DNA from 3 places in the Pseudomonas sp. P106(2024) genome. Region 2 is predicted to be linked to each of the others. Evidence: riboswitches for the same ligand, from Rfam matches in the RefSeq annotation. Region 2 holds a riboswitch; each other region holds the start of a gene.

Region 1 (3,974 bases), 310 kb from region 2:
GTAGTGCTGCGGCCTTTGGCGCGCGGCGCGTCCATGCCGGGGATGTCGAGGAAGTGGTCGGGCTGGAAGCCATTCGGGTCGATGATGTCGAAGGCACCTTTGGACAGCGGATAGGCGGTCTGCTGGTTGCGGCTGTAGTCCACGCCGAACGCCCAGTCGCTGGCCAGACCGAACAGCTGGCCTTGATGGGTCAATTCGGTGCGATTGCCGTTGACCTCCTGGTCGTGGCGCTGGCGGTAACCGCCGGAGCGGGCGATGTTGGTGTTGCTGGCGTTGTAGCGGTACACCTCGAGGTTGCGATAATCGCGCTGGCCGTTGTAGTGGTAGAAGGTGTTGCGCAGCTGGTTGCTGTCGTCGATGCGGTAGTCGGTGATCGAGCGCAGCCAGCGGGTGCGCTGCTCGTAGCGGCCGTCCTCGACGTTGTAGTTGTTGAAGCGATTGTGTTTGTCGATGTGCAGGGTGCCGACCGCCGGCTGCAACACCGGCGTGCCCCAGTACGGGCTGTCTTCCTTCTCTTCCAGGTACTCGATGGCCAGGGTGTGCGAGAGCTGCTCGTTGATGTCGCTGAGCAGCGAGAAGGCCAGGTTGCCGGCACCGTTCTCCTGGCGGTCGATGTAGCCATTGGTACTGGTGCGGCTGTAGTCGAGCCGCGCGTAGTGGCGCGGGCCGTCGCCGCTGTTGAGCGCCTTGTTGAAGCCGACCGAGGTTTCCAGGGTGTCGTAGCGGCCGTAGCTGACGCGGCCTTCGAAACTGTCCTCATCGCGGTTGGCCAGTTTGGTGATCATGTTCAGGCTGCCGCCGACCGCGCCACTGCCGTTGAGGAACGACGAGGGGCCGCCGAGCAGTTCGACGCGGTCGTAGATCCACGCGCCAACCGGGCGCGCCGTGGCGCCGTACTGCAGGTTGATGCCGTTGAACAACTGGCTGATCTGGGCGCCGTTGAAACCACGGTAAGACACGTAGCCGCCCCAGCCGGGCGGTGCCGAGGCGTTGACCCCGGGCAGGGCGTTGGCGGCGTCCTGGAAGTTGCGCGCGCCGATGCGCTCCATGGTCTTGCGGTCGGCAACGCTGACTGAGGCGGGGTTTTCGCGGGCGCTGAGGTTCAGCCGCGAGCCGCTTTCGATGGGGCGGTCAAGATCGAGCGTGGTGGCTTCTTTGGGTTGGTCGGCGGTGGCCGTGACGTTGCTGGCGGGCAGGGTCAGGGTGTCATCCTGCGCCCAGGCGCAGGTTGCGCTGCCTACGAGCAGCGCCAAAGTGGTCATGCGGAACATGCAAGGCTTCCTGGCTGAAATCGGTGGGCGCACGCCCGCTGCCGATCAGGCAGTAGTACTTGGGCGTGGCGATGTCAGAACGCGAGAAGCGAAGCGGGGGAGGCGCGCGGATTGACCAGGGGCCAGCGCTGCTTGGGCAGGGGCGGCGCGGGTTGTCTGGGTAAGGGTTTGCTCGACTCCCCGGCGAGCAAGGCCAGCAGGCCGAAGAACACCGCCAGCAGGGTGGCGCTGAACAGGCTGGCGATCACGCAGTCGCCGCCGGCAGGCAGCACCGGGTCGGTGATGTCCTGGTCGCCCTTGAACACGCCGCTGCTGTCGGCCGCGCACCAGGCGGCGTCATCCAGGCCGGCCAGGCGCAAGCCTGCCATCTGTCCATGGCCCATGGCGCACAGCAACGAGCCGAACAAGATGCTGAAATACAGCACCCAGGCGACTTGCGATCGTGTGTGGCGGGCCAGCTTCATCGGCAAAGCTCGAAGGGAATGGGTTGGGCGTGCGGATTCTACAACTTTTGACACATCTGCCTAGAGTGTTCCTGCGATAAAAAGCATTCGAAACGATACGCCTGCCTGGCTTGACGCCTCTGGGCCCCAGGTGTTCAGATGCCGACCGATTTCAGGTGTCCCATGCCGCCGCGCATGGGGTTAAACGGGAAACCGGTACGAGTCCGGTGCTGCCCCCGCAACGGTATGCAAGTGATGCCTTCGACAGACCACTGTGGCCAATGCGCCATGGGAAGGTGAAGGCGTCTAGTCTTGCGAGCCCGGAGACCGGCCTGGAATGTGGTAGGCAAACTCCTGCGGTGGGCGGGCATGGGCCGGTATTGGCGTGTGCGCGATCCGTGCTCCTGCGTGCTTCTGCGAAAGTCACTTTCGAGAAGAGCATGATTGCTGTGATTCACTCCCGACGTTTATCCCCCAAGGCCCGGACCCTGCTTCTGGGATGCCTGGCCAGCCCCCTGGCACTGGCCGAAAACACGCCCCTGGTCCTCGACCAGCAGATCGTCGTCGCGCCGTCGGTGGAGTCGACCAACGTCGCCGCCATGGCCCAGTACGGCAGCAAGGTCGAGATCGTCAGCCGTGAGCAGATCGAGCGCGCCGGCCCCGGCGCCGACATCACCCGGGTGATGCAGATGTTCATCCCCGGCTTCTACGTCGCGCCGAAGAACGGCCCGTTCGACTACGGCACCTATTCGCTGCTCGGCGGGCGTAACGACGACACCCTGATCCTGCTCGACGGCGTGCGCTTGAACAACCGCCTGTACGGCGGCCTGTACCTGGACACCCTGCCGGCCAACGCGGTGGAGCGCATCGAGGTGCTCAAGGGCGGCCAGAGCCTGTTATTCGGTACCCAGGCGGTGGCCGGGGTGATCAATATCGTCACCCGCAGCCCGCAGAGCCGCGAGGCTTCGGGTGAGGTCAACCTGGGCCTGGACAGCTTCGCCGGCAGCAGCAAGGACGCCCGCGTCGAGCGGATCTTCAGTAACGGCTTCGGCGACCTGGGCCTGCTGGCCTATGTCAGCCACAACGTCTCTGATGGCTACCAGCCGTTTCGCAACCGCGACTACAGCGGCAACGTCAGCGACAAGAAACGCGGTTACGAGGTGACCACCTTCGGCGGCAAGGCGGTCCAGGCCTTCGGCGACGATGCGCGGCTGGAACTGTTCTACCAGTACACCGACGCCAACCTTGATTTCGCCCGGCCAGTGAACAACTACAAGACCACCAACGACCGCGTGCAGCAGATCGCCACGGCGACCTTCGAGCAGCGCCTCAACGAGCGCCTGAGCTACTTCATCAAGGGCCACGTCAACGATTGGGACACCCGCTACACCCGCATCAACAACCGTGACGATGGCAGCCGTAACGTGGTCAACCACAACGACTACTGGGGTTTCACCGACTGGGGCGTGCAGGCCGAGGGCAAGGCCGAACTCGACGGCGGCCATGTGCTGGTGTTCGGTTCCGACAACCAGTGGTTCAAGGGCCAGGACGATGTGCTGGTGATCGACGACAACAAGGCCCAGGCCAATGCGCTGTATGCCCAGCTGCGGCCCAGGATCGAGGCCTTGCCGGACTGGCACCCGAGCCTTGGCGTGCGCCACGAGGCCATGAGCGGCGGCGACAGCGCCACCGTCGGCATGCTTGCCTCGCTGTACGACCTGAACGACAACTGGCAACTGCGTGGCCAGTACGGCAGCGCCTACAAGCTGCCCAACGCCGAGCAGCTGTTCGTCAACGAGCCCGGCGACGAGATCGGCAACCGCGACCTCAAGCCCGAGAAGAGCCGCAACGCCGAGCTTGGCCTGGACTACCACGGCCTGCTGCTGGCGCGCGAATTCAGCGCCAGCGTCACCGTGTTCCGGCGCAAGATCACCGACCTGATCACCCTGGACGGCAGCCAGTGGGTGAACGGCCAGGGCCAGGTGCAGATGCGGGGTTTCGAGGCCGATGCACGTATCCAGCTCGACGACCAATGGAGCCTGCAGGCAGACATGACCCGTAACCTCACCGAGTCGCGCACCGGGGCGACGATCAACGACGTGCCGAGTTTTTTCGCCCGCTCGCGGCTCGGCTACGAATCGGTGGACCGCATGTGGGGTGCCGGAGGGGCCATTCGCTACATTCGCGATGTGGTCAGCTCCAAGGGCGTCGAGTACGGCCATTACTCGGTGGTCGACGTCGATGCCTACCGCTACCTGGA
Region 2 (3,974 bases):
GACGCCTACCGTAAGCAGTTGATGGCCGGCATCGGCGATCTCAAGCAACTCTCTCCCGATACCGTGGCCGGCTACATGACCGCCAGCGGCGCCGGGGCCAAGACCAACCACCTGGACGCCAAGACCCGCGAGCTGATCTCCCTGGCCGTGGCGGTCACCACGCGCTGCGACGGCTGCATCGCCGTGCATTCGCAGCAGGCGGTCAAGCACGGCGCCACCCGCGAAGAGATTGCCGAGGCCCTGGGCGTGGCGGTGGCGATGAATGCCGGCGCCGCGCTGGTCTACTCGGCCAGGGCGCTAGACGCCGTGGGCAAGGCCGACGCCTGAGCAGGTTGCGGCGTGGGCGCCCTTGCGCGCGGGCGCCGCGACACCCAGACTTGGCGCCTCAGCCCGTGCAGGAACCACCATGATCCAGATCCGCCCCATGACCCCGGAAGACTTCGAGCGCTTCTGGCCGACCTTCCAGGCCATCGTCCAGGCCCGCCAGACCTACGCCTTCGACCCCGCCCTGGATTTCGACCAGGCGCGCCGGCTGTGGCTGGAAACCCCGCTGCGCACACTGGTGGCCGATGAAGACGGCGTGCTGCTTGGCTCCTACTTCCTCAAGGCCAATGCCGCCGGCCCCGGGGGACATGTCGGCAACTGCGGCTACATGGTCTGCGAACAGGCACGCGGCCGGGGCGTGGCCAGGCTGATGTGCGAGCACTCGCAGAAGCTGGCGCGCCAGGAGGGCTTCCTGGCCCTGCAATTCAACTCGGTGGTAGCGAGCAACGAGGTGGCCGTGGCGCTTTGGCACAAGCTCGGTTTCGAGACCGTCGGGCGACTGCCCAAGGCATACCGCCATGCCGAATTGGGCCTGGTGGACTGCCTGGTGATGTACAAGTGGCTGGCCGATGAGCCGGTCGTGGAAAAACCGGCGCTGCTGATCGGGCGCAAGAACATCGAGGCGCGGGTGTCGCGCCGACGCGGGCGATAAGAGGCAGCTGAATCCATCGCGGGCCTGCCCCGCGACGGAATCAGCGCAGGCTCAACCGATCAGAACGCCAACCCCACCTTCACCCCAAACTCGTCGCGCTTGAGCTTGGTGTTGTCGGCCACCGGCGTATCCTCGTCCAGCTTGTATTCGGTACGGGTGTAGTACGCCCCCACCTGCACCGGCATGCCGCCCTGCTGGTTCATCAGCAGCGTGACCTCCGCATACGGGTTGGTGCGGTCCTTCATGTCGACGCTGTCGCTGCCGAAATCATCGACTTTGAGCCGCGCGCGGCCATCAATGGTGTGGCGCGCGCCCACCTCCACGCGCAGGGTCGACGCGTCGAACTGGTGGTTGTAGCCCAGCGCTGCCTTGGCGAACGGCGACTTGTAGGTCAGCCGTGTATCAAGATCGTTGATCTCGGGCTCGAAGCGGGTCCAGCTGTACCCGCCGCCCACCGTCAGGTCGACGAAGTTGCGCGCATCCAGTGCGGCGCGCCAGCCCAGGTCGAGGTCGGCCTGGGCTTCCTTGAGCTTGTTGTCGTTCTTCTTGCCATACTTGGCCTCGGCACCGATCTGGTAGATGAACCCGGATTCGGCGGTCATCTTGTTGCCGAACGTGGCGAACACACCGCCCTGGCCCATGTGTTCCTTGTCCGATTCGCTTCCTCCCTCGAACTTGAACTTGTCGTAGGACCCCAGCAAGCCGAGGGTGAACAGCGGGTCGGTACTCGGTGCCGCCGTGGCAGCCAGAGGGGCACCGAGCAGGGCAAGCAGGCAGGCGTGGCGCAGCAGGTTACGGGTAAACATTCGCAAAAGTCTCCATGACGTGAATGAATGGCGAACGACCGGTTCGAGACAACGGGCTTGGCAAAAGTTCGAAAAAATTTGGCAAACCGCTCTAAACCGCCCTGTCCGTCACAGTTTCCCCACCCACTCGAACGATTGACTCACTGCCCGTTCAATGGTCAGATGCGCGCCAGTTTCAGGTGTCCTGCGCCGCCGTGCGCAGGGTGAAACGGGAAGCCGGTGCGTCGTTGTCACGACAAGTCCGGCGCTGCCCCCGCAACGGTAAGCGAGTGAATCCTTCGACAGACCACTGTGCGCACGCATGGGAAGGTGAAGGCTTCATGCCCCTCGCAAGCCCGGAGACCGGCCTGAGGCGCTACTTGGCAACCCGCGGTGGGCGGGCGCAGGCCGGTATCCGCGTGCGCGCCTGCGTGCGCTTGACCGTTGCGTGTTTTCCACCGGGATCCATCTCTTCCTGCAGCAGTGGAACGACATGTCCCGAATCAACAAGCTTCACACCCTGGCGGCCTGCCTGGCCGTGTCCCTGCCGGCGCTGGCCGACGATCATGAAGTAACGCCCTTCACCCTGCCCTCCACGGCAATCACCGACACCCGCGAGCCACAGGCCATCGACCTGGCCACCCCGTCCCCGACCGGTTCGCGCCTGAACCTCAGCGCCCTGGACACCCCGGCCAGCACCAGCAGCCTGACCGAGGCGCAGATCCAGCAGCGCAACAACCTCACCGTGCAGGACGCCGTGACCCGCTCGCCGGGCCTTACCTTCATCGGCACGCCGGGCGACGGCGGCACCGGCCTGTCGGCCCGCGGCTTCACCGGGCAGAGTTCGGTGATGACCCTGTTCGACGGCTCGCGCCTGTACGCCGGTGCCGGCACCCTGACCTTCCCGGTCGATCCGTGGATGGTCGAGCGCATCGACGTGATCCGCGGCCCCGCCTCGGTGCTGTACGGCGAAGGCGCTACCGGCGCGGTGGTCAACGTGGTGCCGAAGCAGCCGTTCGCTGGCGAGATCCGCAACCACCTGCGTCTGGGCTACGGCTCCTGGGACCGCCAGCAGCTGGGCCTGGACAGCGGCGGCAGCCTGAGCGAGCGCCTGAGCTACCGCGTGACCCTCAACCAGCAGGCCGGCAACGGCTGGGTCGACCGCACCGACTCGCGCAGCCTGGCCCTGAGCGCCGCCCTGCGCTTCGATGCCAGCGACGACCTGAGTTTTACCCTCGCCCACGAACGCGGCGATGCGCAACCGGCCAACTACTACGGCACCCCGCTGATCGATGGGCACCTGCGCAGCAGCGTGCGGCGCAAGAACTACAACGTCAGCAACGACGAGCAGCGCTACCACGACGAGTGGACGCGCCTGACCACCGACTGGACCCTCAGCGACCGCGTCAGTGCCAGCAACCAGCTGTACTACATCAAGAGCCGCCGCCAGTGGCGCAATGCCGAGTCCTACACCTGGGACGCCGCCAACGGCGTGATCCAGCGCGGCAGCTTCCTCGAGATTCGCCATAACCAGGAGCAGCTCGGCGATCGCCAGAGCTTCACCTTCGACCATGGCCTGTTCGGCCTGGACAGCAAAACCGTGGTCGGCGCCGAGTACAACCGCATCCGCTTCAACGTCGACAGCAACTCGCCCTACCGCGATGGCGGCAGCGACCCGCTCGACCCGTGGCATCCGGCTCCGGGCGGCTTCCATAGCCTCAGCCCAACCCGCGCACAAACGCTGTCCAAGGTCGACACCTTCGCCCTGTTCGCCGAAAACCGCACCCAGCTGACCGACCGCCTCGCACTGGTCACCGGCATTCGCCGCGACCAGAATCACATCGACCGCGACGACCTGGCCAACAACAGCCGCAGCGACCGCAGCCTGCAGGGCGGCAACTGGCGCGCCGGCCTGGTGTTCGCTGTCACCGACGACCTGTCGCTGTATGGGCAGTTTTCGACCAGCGAGGACGGCGTCGGCGACCTGCTCACCCAGCGCCCGGACAAGCGCCTGGAACTGACCGAAGCGAAGCAGGCCGAGGTAGGCCTCAAGCAACGTTTCTGGGATACCCGTGGCGAGTGGACGCTGGCGGCCTATCACATCGTCAAGAAGAAGCTGCCGGTGTACAACCCGCTCACCCACGACAGCCAGCAGGCCGGCCAGCAGACCTCCGACGGCCTGGAGGCCAGCCTGGAACTGGCGCTGGGCAACC
Region 3 (3,974 bases), on a different contig from region 2:
CGCCGCCGCGTCAGGGTTGGAGGGGAAGTAGAAGTGCACGTAGGAGGCGGTCAGACGCCCCAGACGATAGACCGCCTCGTTGCCCCGACCGCCGTTGGGGCTCTGGCCGCGGGCGATCGGCGCAAGCTCCGTGCTGGTCAGCGAGTGGTGGTAGGTGTGGCCTCGCAGGGTGCCTTCGGGTAGTTCGACCGCCTGCAGGGCCAGGGCCGCCAGGCGCTTCTGCATGGTCGCCTCGCCCGGCAGCAGGCCCAGCAGCGTGGCGCGCTCGCCCGCCACGTCGGTCAGCGCGTCGAGCAGGTAGAGCATGCCGCCGCACTCGGCCAGCAACGGCTTGCCGGCGGCATGATGGGCGCGGATCGCTTCCAGCATCGGCGCGTTGGCGGCCAGCGCCTGGTGATGCAGTTCGGGGTAGCCGCCGGGCAGGTAGAGACTGTCCACCACGGGTAGCTCGCGGTCATGCACCGGCGAGAAGAATTCCAGGTGCGCACCGAGGCCACGCAGCAGGTCAAGATTGGCGCCATAGGTGAAGGCGAAGGCCTCATCGCGGGCCACACCGATGCGCGCTCCGGCCAGCGACGCAGTCACATTCACAGGCTCAGGCTCGGCAAAACGGACCGGTGGCGGCAGCGCGGCATCGCAACTGGCGCCCAGGGCTTCGGCGGCGGCATCCAGGCGTGCATCCAGGTCGTTCAACTCGCTGGCCTGGACCAGGCCAAGGTGACGGCTGGGCAGTTCGATGCCGCGCTCGCGGGACAACCCGCCGTACCAGCGCAGGCCTTCGGTCAGGCTGCCTTCGAGCAGTTGCGCATGACGCAGGCTGCCGACCCGGTTGGCCAGCACCCCGGCGAACGGCAGGTCGGGCTGGTAGCGCGCCAGGCCTAGAGCCAAGGCACCAAAGGTCTGGGCCATGGCCGTGCCGTCGATCACCGCCAACACCGGCACGCCGAAGTGGCGCGCCAGGTCGGCGCTCGACGGCGTGCCGTCGAACAGGCCCATCACGCCCTCGATCAGGATCAGGTCGGCCTCGCCCGCCGCTTCCCACAACAGGCGGCGACTCTCCTCGGCGCCGATCATCCACAGGTCGAGCTGGTAGACCGGGGCACCGCTGGCGCGCTCGAGGATCATCGGGTCGAGAAAGTCAGGCCCGCACTTGAACACCCGCACCGTGCGCCCGAGGTTGCGGTGCAGGCGGGCCAGGGCGGCAGTGACCGTGGTCTTGCCCTGGCCCGAGGCCGGGGCCGCGATCAGCACGGCGGGACACTGGCGCGACTCACTCACAGTTCGACGCCCTTCTGCGCGCGGATACCGGCCTGGAAGGCGTGCTTGAGCATGCCCATCTCGGTGACGGTGTCAGCCAGTTCGATCATCTCCGGCTTGGCAGCGCGCCCCGTGACGATCACATGCTGCATCGGCGGACGCGCCTGGATATCCGATAGCACCTGGTCGAGGTCCAGGTAGCCGTGCTTGAGGGCGATGTTCAGCTCATCGAGCACGACGAACTGGATAGAGGGGTCCTGCAGCAACTGCCGCGACACCGCCCAGGCGGCCTCGGCAGCGGCGGTGTCGCGCTGGCGGTCTTGGGTTTCCCAGGTAAAACCCTCGCCCATCACGTGATAACGCACCTGCTCGGGAAATCGGCGGAAAAACAGCTCCTCGCCGGTGCTGTTGCGGCCTTTGATGAACTGCACCACGCCGCACTGCATGCCATGGCCAAGGGCGCGGGCAAGCATGCCGAAGGCCGAGCTGCTCTTGCCCTTGCCGTTGCCGGTCAGCACCAGCAGCAGGCCGCATTCATTGGGGGAATTGGCGATGCGCTCGTCGATGATCGCCTTCTTGCGCTGCATGCGCGCCAGGTGACGTTCGTCGCGTTCGATGGATTCGCTCATCAGGGGTCTCCGCAGGCTGTCGCAGCGGCGGCGACAGGTAAAAGGCAGGCAGACGAGGAGCGCGCAGGAGGCATGGCGAGGGCCACATCGCACCGCGCATCACCCTCCGTGATGCCGTTTGGCAGTGACAGGCCGGTCTCCGGGCTCATGAGCGGGCGCAGGCCCTGGCTACGCGCCTTCCCGGACATGGACATCCAGTGGCCTTGCGTAGCCGTCGACTCATCTACCGTTGCGGGGGCAGCGCCGGACTCGCGCCTACTGGCGCCCACCGGCTTCCCAGTTTCACCCTGCCGAACCGCAGCTCGCGGGGCACCTGAAGCACGCCGCGAAGGTTAGAGGGTTGCACCGGGAGCGTCAATCGAGCGAGGGCCGATCTGGCCTGGATCAATGGCCGATTCAACAGCTTGTGCCACACTCAGAGCAGCGATATCACATAGCCATCACTCGGCCGACCCGGATCACAATGACAAGGAGAGCGCAGCATGCAAGGCCTGATGATCAACAACCCGCGCCTGGAGTTCCTGCGCCCGGCCCTCGAGCGCTGGGTCGACTGCATCGACCGCTTCAACCAGTTGCAGGGCGACAACGAGGCGCCCTACTGGCACGGCACAGCCAGCAACGTCGGCCTGCTCGCCGCTGCCGCCTGGCAGGGTGAGTTGGTGGCGCTGGAACGGCACATGAGCAAGAAACAGCGCGACGAGGGCGAGCGCGACGGGCGCTGCGACCTGTCGATCAGCAGCGCCGAGGAGTCGCTGTACCTGCACGCCGGCCAGCGCTGGCCGCGCATCGCTCGCCTCGACCTGACAGCGGCCCTGCAGGAAACCGCCGCCCTGGCCAAGCCGATCGCCTATGGCAGCCAACTCAAGGCCGGGGCACTGTTCGTCACACCTTGGAAGGCCGGCCAGCATGCCAGCCCCGAGGAACTGCAGGACCTGGTGGACGATCTGCAGAAGCACACGGCCTGTGCGCTTGCCTGGTACTTCCCGTATGCCTACCGCAAGCTGCACAACGAACTGGGGCAGTACTATCCCGGAGTGGCGCTTCTGCTCAAACAGGCTTGATGCCAGCCAGGCAATACTGGACCAAGTTCATACCCTGCCCGCGCCGGTAGGTATCAGGGATTCTGCGCCAGATGCCCCGGCGGCAGCACCCGTTTGGCCTGGAGGTAGGCCTTGGCCCAGTAGCTGTTGGACAGGTAGTCCAGGCGCACGGTGCCGCCCGTCGACGGTGCATGCACGAAGCGCCCCTCACCGACGTAGATGCCGGCATGGCTGACCTGCGACCCGCCGCTGGTGGCAAAGAACACCAGATCACCCGACTGCAGCGAATTGATATCCACATTTGGCGCGCGCATGACGATCATCTCGCGGGTCGAGCGTGGCAGACTGATACCCGCCGCATCACGGTAGACATAGCCGATCAGGCCGCTGCAATCGAACCCGGCATCCGGTGTATTGCCACCCCAGCGATACGGTGTGCCCACCAGGCCGATGGCGCGAAACAATACATCGTCAGCCGCAGGTGACGAAGGCGCCTGATTGAACACCATCGGCTGTTTGGGCGTGGGCGCCGGCGCAGGTGCACGGCTGGAGCAGGCCGCAAGCAGGGCCACCAGGGAAAAGAATGCGAAGCGCGCCAACATCGCCATGATGCGAACGTCCTGTCGAAAATCCGACGGCCACGGCCGAAGGTAAAAAGAGTTGAGAATTTAGATTAGACGCTTTCTGTAAATGCGCACGGCGGCGAGCTTTTCAGCTACGCCGCCGTGCGAGGTTACAGCATTTTGATATCAAATCAATTGCGCGAGATCGTGGTCGGCGCCATGGCGAGCGCGCGTTTGGCCTCGATGAAGGTCTTGCTCCAATAGCGATCGCCCAGGCTGTCGATACGCACACCACCGCTGCGGCGGCTGCTGGAGTGGATGAACTGGTTGTCACCCAGGTAGATGCCGGCATGGCTCACGCGGCCACGGCCGTTGGTGCTGAAGAACAGCAGGTCGCCGGGCTTGAGCTTGTTACGGGCGACCTTGGGCGCGTCGACGTTGATCATCTCGCGGGTCGAGCGCGGCAGGTTCATGCCCGCCTCTTC

Evidence for each region. Region 2 has a riboswitch for cobalamin ahead of AC25M7_RS05385 (TonB-dependent receptor). Riboswitches for the same ligand answer to the same signal wherever they lie in the genome.
Region 1: another riboswitch for cobalamin. It lies ahead of AC25M7_RS03915 (TonB-dependent receptor plug domain-containing protein); the one in region 2 lies ahead of AC25M7_RS05385 (TonB-dependent receptor).
Region 3: another riboswitch for cobalamin. It lies ahead of cobO (cob(I)yrinic acid a,c-diamide adenosyltransferase); the one in region 2 lies ahead of AC25M7_RS05385 (TonB-dependent receptor).

What each region holds. Positions count from the first base shown of each region.
Region 1 is NZ_JBLIYU010000002.1:85,684-89,657, reverse strand. It holds gene AC25M7_RS03925 (TonB-dependent receptor) at 1-1,271, opposite strand, end outside; gene AC25M7_RS03920 (DUF2946 family protein) at 1,346-1,735, opposite strand; cobalamin riboswitch at 1,872-2,064, shown strand; gene AC25M7_RS03915 (TonB-dependent receptor plug domain-containing protein) at 2,155-3,974, shown strand, end outside.
Region 2 is NZ_JBLIYU010000002.1:392,055-396,028, forward strand. It holds gene AC25M7_RS05370 (carboxymuconolactone decarboxylase family protein) at 1-327, shown strand, start outside; gene AC25M7_RS05375 (GNAT family N-acetyltransferase) at 407-976, shown strand; gene AC25M7_RS05380 (outer membrane beta-barrel protein) at 1,036-1,782, opposite strand; cobalamin riboswitch at 1,943-2,147, shown strand; gene AC25M7_RS05385 (TonB-dependent receptor) at 2,255-3,974, shown strand, end outside.
Region 3 is NZ_JBLIYU010000003.1:54,889-58,862, reverse strand. It holds gene AC25M7_RS06405 (cobyrinic acid a,c-diamide synthase CobB) at 1-1,278, opposite strand, end outside; gene cobO (cob(I)yrinic acid a,c-diamide adenosyltransferase) at 1,275-1,886, opposite strand; cobalamin riboswitch at 2,000-2,218, opposite strand; gene AC25M7_RS06395 (hypothetical protein) at 2,369-2,947, shown strand; gene AC25M7_RS06390 (C40 family peptidase) at 3,001-3,534, opposite strand; gene AC25M7_RS06385 (C40 family peptidase) at 3,681-3,974, opposite strand, start outside.